DNA from 4 places in the Rosenbergiella sp. YN46 genome. Region 1 is predicted to be linked to each of the others. Evidence: predicted binding sites of a transcription regulator. Region 1 holds the regulator's gene; each other region holds the start of a gene.
The links. The regulator CRP, encoded in region 1, controls carbon source genes, mostly activating them, when cyclic AMP is high. The targets are predictions, from matches to a motif close to ATGTGANNNNNNTCACAT.
Positions count from the first base shown of each region.

Region 2: a site for CRP is predicted at 1,201-1,218, ahead of V3W49_RS15665 (sugar transporter). Genes of this name have one in related genera too.
Region 3: a site for CRP is predicted at 1,473-1,490, ahead of V3W49_RS11050 (mannitol dehydrogenase family protein). Genes of this name have one in related genera too.
Region 4: a site for CRP is predicted at 815-832, ahead of V3W49_RS01290 (ABC-F family ATPase). Genes of this name have one in related genera too.

Region 1 covers NZ_JAZHEE010000025.1:54,052-56,257, reverse strand. The annotation lists gene V3W49_RS16320 (OsmC family protein) at 14-418, opposite strand; gene crp (cAMP-activated global transcriptional regulator CRP) at 721-1,353, shown strand; gene V3W49_RS16310 (YccS/YhfK family putative transporter) at 1,515-2,206, shown strand, end outside.
Region 2 covers NZ_JAZHEE010000023.1:54,201-56,406, reverse strand. The annotation lists gene tsuA (thiosulfate utilization transporter TsuA/YeeE) at 1-196, opposite strand, end outside; gene V3W49_RS15670 (PhzF family phenazine biosynthesis protein) at 324-1,115, opposite strand; gene V3W49_RS15665 (sugar transporter) at 1,301-2,206, shown strand, end outside.
Region 3 covers NZ_JAZHEE010000012.1:26,515-28,720, forward strand. The annotation lists gene V3W49_RS11050 (mannitol dehydrogenase family protein) at 1-1,381, opposite strand, end outside; gene uxuA (mannonate dehydratase) at 1,581-2,206, shown strand, end outside.
Region 4 covers NZ_JAZHEE010000001.1:280,318-282,523, reverse strand. The annotation lists gene ldtB (L,D-transpeptidase) at 1-607, opposite strand, end outside; gene V3W49_RS01290 (ABC-F family ATPase) at 853-2,206, shown strand, end outside.

The sequences.
Region 1 (2,206 bases):
TCCCCTGGCGGCGTCAGGCCTCAACCACTTCGTATGAATGGGTAATGTTCACCGCCTTACCCAACATCAGCGCGACGGAGCAGTATTTCTCCGCAGACAGATCCACCGCGCGCGCCACCACGTTGTCTTTCAGATCCTGTCCGGTAACGATAAAGTGCAGGTTAATATGAGTGAACAGGCGCGGCGCCTCTTCACGACGCTCCGAGGTCAGTTTCACCTCGCAATCGGCCACGTCATGACGCCCCTTTTGCAGAATAGAAACCACATCGATAGCGCTACAGCTTCCCACCGCCATCAGTACCATTTCCATCGGGCTGGGGGCCTTATCGCCGGAATTTCCGTCCATCAGCACCTGGTGCCCGGAGGCGGATTCGCCCAGAAAAGTCAGGCCCTCTACCCATTTAACTCGTGACTGCATGTTGTTGCTCCCATCAAGCCATTTTTCCTCACAGAGTAAGCCGCCGCAAAGAAAGTCGCAACAGAAGGCGATCCGGGTCAAGCTGAAACGAGACAATAGGAGACACCCGGAAAAAGCTATGCTAAAACACTGAGGATACCCTCCCGCCGCGATAGCCCGCGTCCGGGATGAAAATTCACGTGAAATTTATATAGATTACAGGCTTTTCTCATGCCAGACCCCCAGAGCGGGGACAAACGATCAATACGCCCGGAGGCCCTTACCCTTTCGGGCGTCAGCTTATAACCAGAGGATAACCGCGCATGGTGCTTGGCAAACCGCAAACAGACCCGACTCTCGAATGGTTTTTGTCTCATTGCCACATTCATAAGTATCCATCGAAGAGCACACTTATTCATCAGGGTGAAAAAGCCGAAACCCTCTACTATATCGTTAAGGGCTCTGTTGCAGTGCTTATTAAAGACGAGGAAGGTAAAGAGATGATCCTCTCCTACCTGAACCAGGGGGATTTCATCGGTGAACTGGGGCTGTTCGAAGAAGGCCAGGAGCGTAGCGCCTGGGTACGGGCAAAAACCGCCTGCGAAGTCGCTGAAATCTCCTACAAAAAATTCCGCCAGTTGATTCAGGTTAACCCGGACATTCTGATGCGCCTTTCCGCACAGATGGCCCGTCGCCTGCAGGTCACATCCGAAAAAGTCGGTAACCTCGCCTTCCTGGATGTGACTGGCCGGATAGCACAGACCCTGCTGAACCTGGCGAAACAGCCGGACGCAATGACCCACCCGGACGGAATGCAGATCAAAATCACCCGCCAGGAAATCGGGCAGATTGTGGGCTGCTCCCGCGAAACCGTCGGTCGTATTCTGAAAATGCTGGAAGATCAGAATCTGATCTCCGCGCACGGGAAAACCATCGTCGTCTTTGGTACCCGCTAATCCGGTCTGTATGTAACGGCGTGTTGTGGCAACATGCCGTCAGGTTGATAACAAAGCGGGAAAAAACGTAGTTTTTCCCGCTTTGTGGTCATTTCAGGAGGCTATGACGCTGTCAACTGTCTCCATGTTATCTCTACCACTGACGCGTTCATCCTGTTCCAATGCGCCGACTGATCTATCACCCCGAAGTTAACTACGCGCTGCGCCAGACCCTGGTGCTCTCGCTGCCGGTGATTATCGGGCTGATCTTCGGTAGCCTGCAACAGGGGCTGCTCTTCTCACTGGTGCCCGCCTGCTGCAATATCGCGGGTCTCGATACCCCCCACAAACGCTTTTTTAAACGCCTGATCGTCGGCGGATCGCTGTTCGCCTTCAGCAGCCTGATGGTGCAGCTACTGCTGATGGAAAAAGTGCCGCTGCCCGCCATCTTCCTGGGAATGGCGCTGCTGTTGGGCGTTACAGCAGAGATCAGCGCTCTGCACGGCCGCCTGCTACCTGCATCGCTTATCGCCGCGATCTTTACCCTGGGGCTGGCTGGCAATATGCCCGTCTGGCAGCCGATGCTGCTGTATGCGCTCGGCACCCTGTGGTACGGCGCCTTTAACTGGTTCTGGTTCTGGATGTGGCGCGAACAGCCGCTACGCGAAACCCTGAGCCTGCTGTATCGCGAACTGGCGGACTACTGCGAAGCCAAATACAGCCTGCTGACCCAGCATACTGACCCGGAAACGGTATTACCGCCATTGCTTACCCGCCAGCAGAAAGTGGTGGATCTTATCAGCCTCTGTTACCAACAGTTGCATATGCTGTCCGCCACCAGCCGTCAGAACGACTATAAGCGCCTGCTACGCGT
Region 2 (2,206 bases), on a different contig from region 1:
TCAGCAAGCCGCCGGAAATCAGGGTAAACACTCCGATACTCTGCACGGCTATCGCTATCAGAAGCGCGTAGAAGATGCGGTTGTTCTTCGCAATGTACATGTCGCGAAAACCGCCGGTCAGACAGAAACGACCGCGCTGCATCACAACACCCAGCAGCGCGCCGCAGATCAGCCCGGAAAAGATCGTATACCACATAAAAAATCGCCATTTGCTGTTATTCCGCTAGTCGTGAAATTATTTCGCGTGTCACCATTACGGGGCCAATAACCAAAGGCGATAACATATGTTTTTTGAGAATTAGCTAGATATTCATAGAATTAGGTTACAGAAAAACCTTACCCATAATATAGGTACGCGCCTGTCCACCGATTTTTACCCGCTCTCCCTGCCATTCACAGCGCAGATCGCCGCCCCGCTGCGACACCTGGCGGGCGCGCATCCGGGTTTTGCCCAGCTTCTCTCCCCACCAGGGAATCAGCAGGGTATGGGCCGAACCGGTCACCGGATCCTCCGGAATCGTCACCTCCGGGCTAAAGAAACGGCTGACAAAGTCATACTCGCTATCTGCCGCCGTCACGCACACCTTATTCAGCCCTGTGATTTGCCGCATCAGGGCGAAATCCGGCTGTAGCGCTTCAACCTGCTGGCGACTTTCCAACTCCACCAGCCAGCACTTTCCTTTACTGACCGAGCGAGCCTGCTCGATGCCCAGCGCCTTAAGCAGCGTTCGGGGCGGCGCTTCGGGCGTGCAATGACGAGCTGGCAGATCCAGGGTCAGCCATTCGCCATTACGGGTAACCTGAAGTTCGCCCACAAAACGGGTACTGAAGCGAATGGTCGTTTCCGGCCAGTCAAGATATTCAAAGATCACGTGGGCCGCGGCCAGGGTGGCGTGGCCGCACAGATCGATTTCCGCATGGGTAGTGAACCAGCGCAGTTCAAAGCCTTCGTCGCTGCGCACCAGAAAAGCGGTCTCCGACTGATTATGCTGCCGCGCCATCTGTAACATCACCTCATCCGCCAGCCAGTCGGTCAACGGGCAAACTGCCGCCGCATTGCCGCCAAACGGCCGGTCACTGAACGCATCAACCAGCCAGAAATCAATCGCCTGCATAACTTACATCCTCGATATATTGATTCCTCAGTTATTAACATGCCGTCAGTAACCGTACCAGGATGAACGTCATCATTGTAAAGAAATGAGAGTTGCGTCACAAAACCATTGTATTTTGCCCGAGCGAGGTTTTAAGATCGGCGCCTTTCTTCCTCCTTTCAGATGAACAGACGCAAAACACTCTTATGACGGCAAACACAGTCTCCCGCAAAGTCGCGTGGCTGCGCGTTGTGACGCTCGCCATCGCCGCATTTATCTTCAACACCACGGAGTTTGCGCCCGTGGGCCTGCTGTCGGATATCGCGCAGAGTTTCAATATGCAGACCGCTCAGGTGGGCATTATGCTGACCATCTATGCGTGGGTGGTGGCGCTATTGTCGCTGCCGTTTATGCTGCTGACGGCGAAGTTTGAGCGGCGCGGACTGCTGATTGGCCTGTTTATGGTTTTCGTCGCGAGCCACCTGCTCTCTTATCTAGCCTGGAACTTCCAGATACTGGTGCTGAGTCGCATCGGCATCGCCTGCGCCCACGCTATTTTCTGGTCGATTACCGCTTCGCTGGCGATCCGTATGGCGCCGCACGGTAAGCGCGCCCAGGCACTGAGTCTTATCGCCACCGGTACCGCGCTGGCGATGGTGCTGGGTCTGCCGCTGGGCCGTATGGTGGGTCAGTATCTGGGCTGGCGCATGACTTTCCTGGGTATCGGTATGGTGGCGTTGCTGACGCTACTGAGCCTGATGAAGCTGCTGCCCAGGCTTCCCAGCGAGCATTCCGGCTCGCTTAAGAGTCTGCCGGCGCTGTTCCGTCGCCCGGCGCTGGTGGGCATCTACCTGCTGGTCGCCGTAGTGGTGACCGCCCATTACACCGCTTACAGCTATATTGAGCCCTTTGTGATGGCGGTCGCCGGTTTCAGCGCCGGATTCGCCACCGTACTGTTGCTGATTCTGGGCGGAGCCGGAATCATCGGCAGTATTATTTTCAGCAAGCTGGGCAACCTTCATGCCTCAACCCTGGTCAGCGGCGCTATCGCCATGCTACTGGTTTGCCTGATGTTGCTGTATCCGGCCTCCGGCAGCAGCAATGGGCTTATC
Region 3 (2,206 bases), on a different contig from region 1:
CGGGATTGGCCGGCAGGTCGTCGCCGAAGATCTCTTTGAGCGTCAGCAGTGCGCTAACGCGTTCCTGCTCGCTGCTTTGCGCCACCCGGACGGTGATTTTTTCCCGCAGCGGATCGCGGATGTCGATCGACTCGCCGCGATCGTCCACGCCGCTGACGTAGCGCATCCAGCCCGCCACGCCCAGCGCCAGTAACGGCCAGTCGCTATCGTTAGCCAGATGCCAGCGAATACCGTTCAGCATCCGCTGCGGCAGTTTCTGACTGCCGTCCATGGCGATCTGCCAGGTGCGGTGCGGTAGCGCGGGATTACTGAAGCGCGCGATCAGGCCGCTGGCGTAATCGTTCAGATCGACGTTGTGAATATTCAGCGTGGGCGCCTGTTCCTGTAGCATCAGGCGCCGGGCGGCGGTTTGGAAATCGGCGTCGGCCATGCAGTCGGCAATGGTATTAAAGCCCGCCAGATAGCCCAGCCAGGCAAGAAATGAGTGACTGCCGTTAAGCATGCGCAGTTTCATCTCTTCCCAGGGCAGGACATCCTGAACCATTTGTACGCCCACCTGCTCCCAGGCCGGGCGTCCGGCGACGAAGTTATCCTCAATCACCCACTGAATCCACGGCTCGGCGCAGATGCCGCAGGGATCTTCCACCCCCAGCGTATCGGCTATTTCTTGCAGTGATGACTCCGTGGCGGCGGGTACGATACGGTCTACCATGGTAGAGGGGAAGGTCACGTTATCGCGGATCCAGTCCGTCAGGGCTTTGTCGCGCTGTTGCGCCAGGCCCAGCACGGCATTGCGCACCGTATGACCATTGTCGGGAATGTTATCGCAGGAAAGTACGGTAAAAGGCGCCAGGCCACGCTCCCGGCGGCGAGCCAGGGCCTCCACCAGAATGCCCGGCGCGGAATGGGGCCGATCCGGATGCTCGAGATCGTGACGAATTCGCTCATTATTCACATCGAGCTGGCCGCTGGCCGGATCGATGCAGTAACCCTTTTCGGTGATGGTGAGCGACACAATGGCGACCTGAGGCTCGCAGAATTTTTCAATAATGGCGGGCAGACCATCGAGCCGGGCATTCAGGCATTCGTTAACGGCGCCGACTACGATAGCTTCACTACCCTGCGGGCCTTTTTCCAGCACGGTATAAAGGTGATCCTGAGCGCGCAGCGCGCTCATCAGTTTGTCGCCGCTGAACAGGCTGATTTCGCAAATGCCCCAGTCGCCGCCCAGCAGGTTTTGAACCCGGTCAGTCAGCAACGCCTGATGGGCGCGGTGAAAGGCGCCAAATCCCAGGTGAACGATGCGGCTTTTAAGCTGTGTGCGGTCATAGCCCGGCAGACGAACGCCGGACGGCAGCGCGGCGCTGGCGATAGTGTTCATGAAATGTTATTCCCGATAACCATTGATTAACATTGCCAGTGTAAAGTTATATGACAACAAATGAAATTGGTGTGCCTTATTTATCGGGGGAATGTGAAGTAGATCAACCAATACTGCGGATAATATTGACGGAATTTGCAGGGCATGTAGGGTAACTGCATTAACTGATTGGTATAACATCTTTTGCGAGGAGATGGCGATGGAACAAACCTGGCGTTGGTATGGGCCTAATGACCCGGTTACCCTTGATGATGTTCGGCAAGCGGGCGCGACTGGGGTGGTCACTGCGCTGCATCATATTCCCAACGGCCAGGTCTGGCCGGTTGAAGAGATCCGCGAGCGTCAGCGGCTGCTGGCGGAAAAAGGGCTCACCTGGTCGGTGGTCGAAAGCATTCCGATCCATGAAGATATCAAGACCCATAGCGGCGACTACGATCGGTATATCGCAGCCTGGCAGCAGAGCGTGCGTAACCTGGCCGAATGCGGCATTGATACCGTTTGCTACAACTTTATGCCGATTCTGGACTGGACCCGTACCGATCTGGCCTGGACTCTGCCGGATGGTTCAAAGGCGCTGCGTTTCGATCAGATTGCCTTTGCGGCGTTTGAACTGCATATCCTCAAGCGTCAGGGGGCCGAAGCCGACTATACCGACCAGGAGCGCGCCCAGGCGGCGGAGTACTTCGCCGCTATGAGCGAAGCTGATATTGATAAGCTGACCCGGAATATCATCGCCGGTCTGCCCGGGGCTGAAGAGGGTTATACCCTCGATCAGTTCCGAGCTCGTCTGGCGGAATACGACGGCATCGATAAAGCGAAGCTGCG
Region 4 (2,206 bases), on a different contig from region 1:
GCAGCCCAATACCGAAGTTGGCGTTGGTACCGTGGATGGCGTACAGGCGACCGATATACAGGGCGTATAACCCCATCGGATTATCCGGGCCGGCCGGGAACACGGCGGGCAGATATTCGCCGCGCGCCTTATATTCGGCGTGCATCTTGGCGGTTGGCGTCCAGGTCGGGTTAGCGCGTTTACGCTCTACCTTGGTGGTCCAGTTAATCGGCGTATCTTTACCCAACTCGCCGATCCCGATAGGTAGCACCACTACGGTGCCGCTGTCTTTCGGATAGTAGTAAAGGCGCATTTCAGCACTGTTGATGATAATGCCCTTACGCGGCGCATCCGGCAGGATGAGCTGCTGGGGAATGGTCAGCACCGTGCCGGACTTCGGCAGATAGGGATCTACGCCGTGGTTGGCTTCCATCATGTTGGATAGCCCCATCTGGTACTTCGCTGCAAAGTATTCCAGAGGCTGTTTGTTATCCTCAGGAACGGTGACAACCTGATTCTGGCCGACGAGACGGCTACCCTCAGGAGGCAGCGGATAGGTTACCGCGGAGGCGGTTTTACAAAAACCGACGAGGGTAAATGCTGCCAGTAAAAGCGTACGTAATTTCATAGTTGAGTCGCGCAGTTGTTATCGGTGCCACAGAGGCTATTGGTTAAGATACGGTAAAAGTGCCGCCAGCGCATTATAGGAGCATTGTGCGTTTGAGGAAATTCGGATGTGGATGAAATCACACTTTTCACCTGAATTTGTGTATTAGTCTAGGTTATTTTGTCACGGATTTGGATCCGGGCGATCCCTGAACGCACTTATGGCATAATGTCGTGTTTATCACACTTTCAACCCGGGGAAGACGATTGTTAGTTTCCAGTAATGTCACCATGCAGTTCGGCAGTAAGCCGTTGTTCGAAAATATCTCCGTTAAGTTTGGCGGCGGTAACCGCTACGGCCTGATCGGCGCCAACGGTAGCGGAAAATCCACCTTTATGAAGATTCTGGGGGGCGATTTGCAGCCGAGCGGCGGCAACGTGTCGCACGATCCTGACGAGCGTATCGGTAAGCTGCGTCAGGATCAGTTCGCCTTCGAACAGTTCACGGTGCTGGATACGGTCATCATGGGGCATTCGGAGCTGTGGGAAGTGAAGCAGGAGCGCGACCGCATTTATGCTCTGCCGGAAATGAGCGAAGAAGAAGGCTATAAGGTTGCCGATCTGGAAGTGAAATACGGCGAGATGGACGGCTATTCCGCCGAAGCGCGGGCCGGTGAACTGCTGCTGGGCGTAGGCATTCCCCAGGAGCAGCATTACGGCCCGATGAGCGAAGTGGCGCCTGGCTGGAAGCTGCGCGTGCTGCTGGCTCAGGCGCTGTTCTCCAACCCGGATATCCTGCTGCTTGACGAACCGACCAACAACCTGGATATCGATACCATTCGCTGGCTGGAGCAGGTGCTTAACGAGCGCGACAGCACTATGATCATCATTTCCCACGATCGCCACTTTCTGAATATGGTCTGCACCCATATGGCGGATCTCGATTACGGCGACCTGCGGGTGTATCCGGGCAACTACGATGAGTATATGACTGCGGCCACCCAGGCCCGTGAGCGCCTGCTGGCGGACAACGCCAAAAAGAAGGCGCAGATCGCCGAGCTTCAGTCCTTCGTCAGTCGCTTTAGCGCTAACGCCTCCAAGTCGCGCCAGGCCACCTCCCGCGCCCGTCAAATCGACAAGATCAAGCTGGAAGAGGTGAAAGCCTCCAGCCGTCAGAATCCGTTCATCCGTTTCGAGCAGAACAAAAAATTGTTCCGTAACGCGCTGGAGGTTAAAGATCTCAGTAAGGGATTCGATAACGGCCCGCTGTTCAGCGGCTTCGGCATGCTGATGGAGGTGGGCGAAAAGCTGGCGGTACTGGGCACCAACGGCGTGGGTAAATCGACCCTGCTGAAAACCCTGGTGGGGGAGCTGACGCCGGATAGCGGTACGGTAAAGTGGTCTGAAAACGCGAGTATTGGTTACTACGCGCAGGATCACGCCGCGGACTTTGACTGCGATCTTAACGTATTCGACTGGATGAGCCAGTGGAAACAGGAAGGGGATGACGAGCAGGCGGTGCGCAGCGTTCTGGGCCGTTTGCTGTTCAGCCAGGACGATATTCGCAAACCGGTGAAGGTGCTGTCCGGCGGCGAGAAAGGGCGGATGCTGTTCGGCAAGC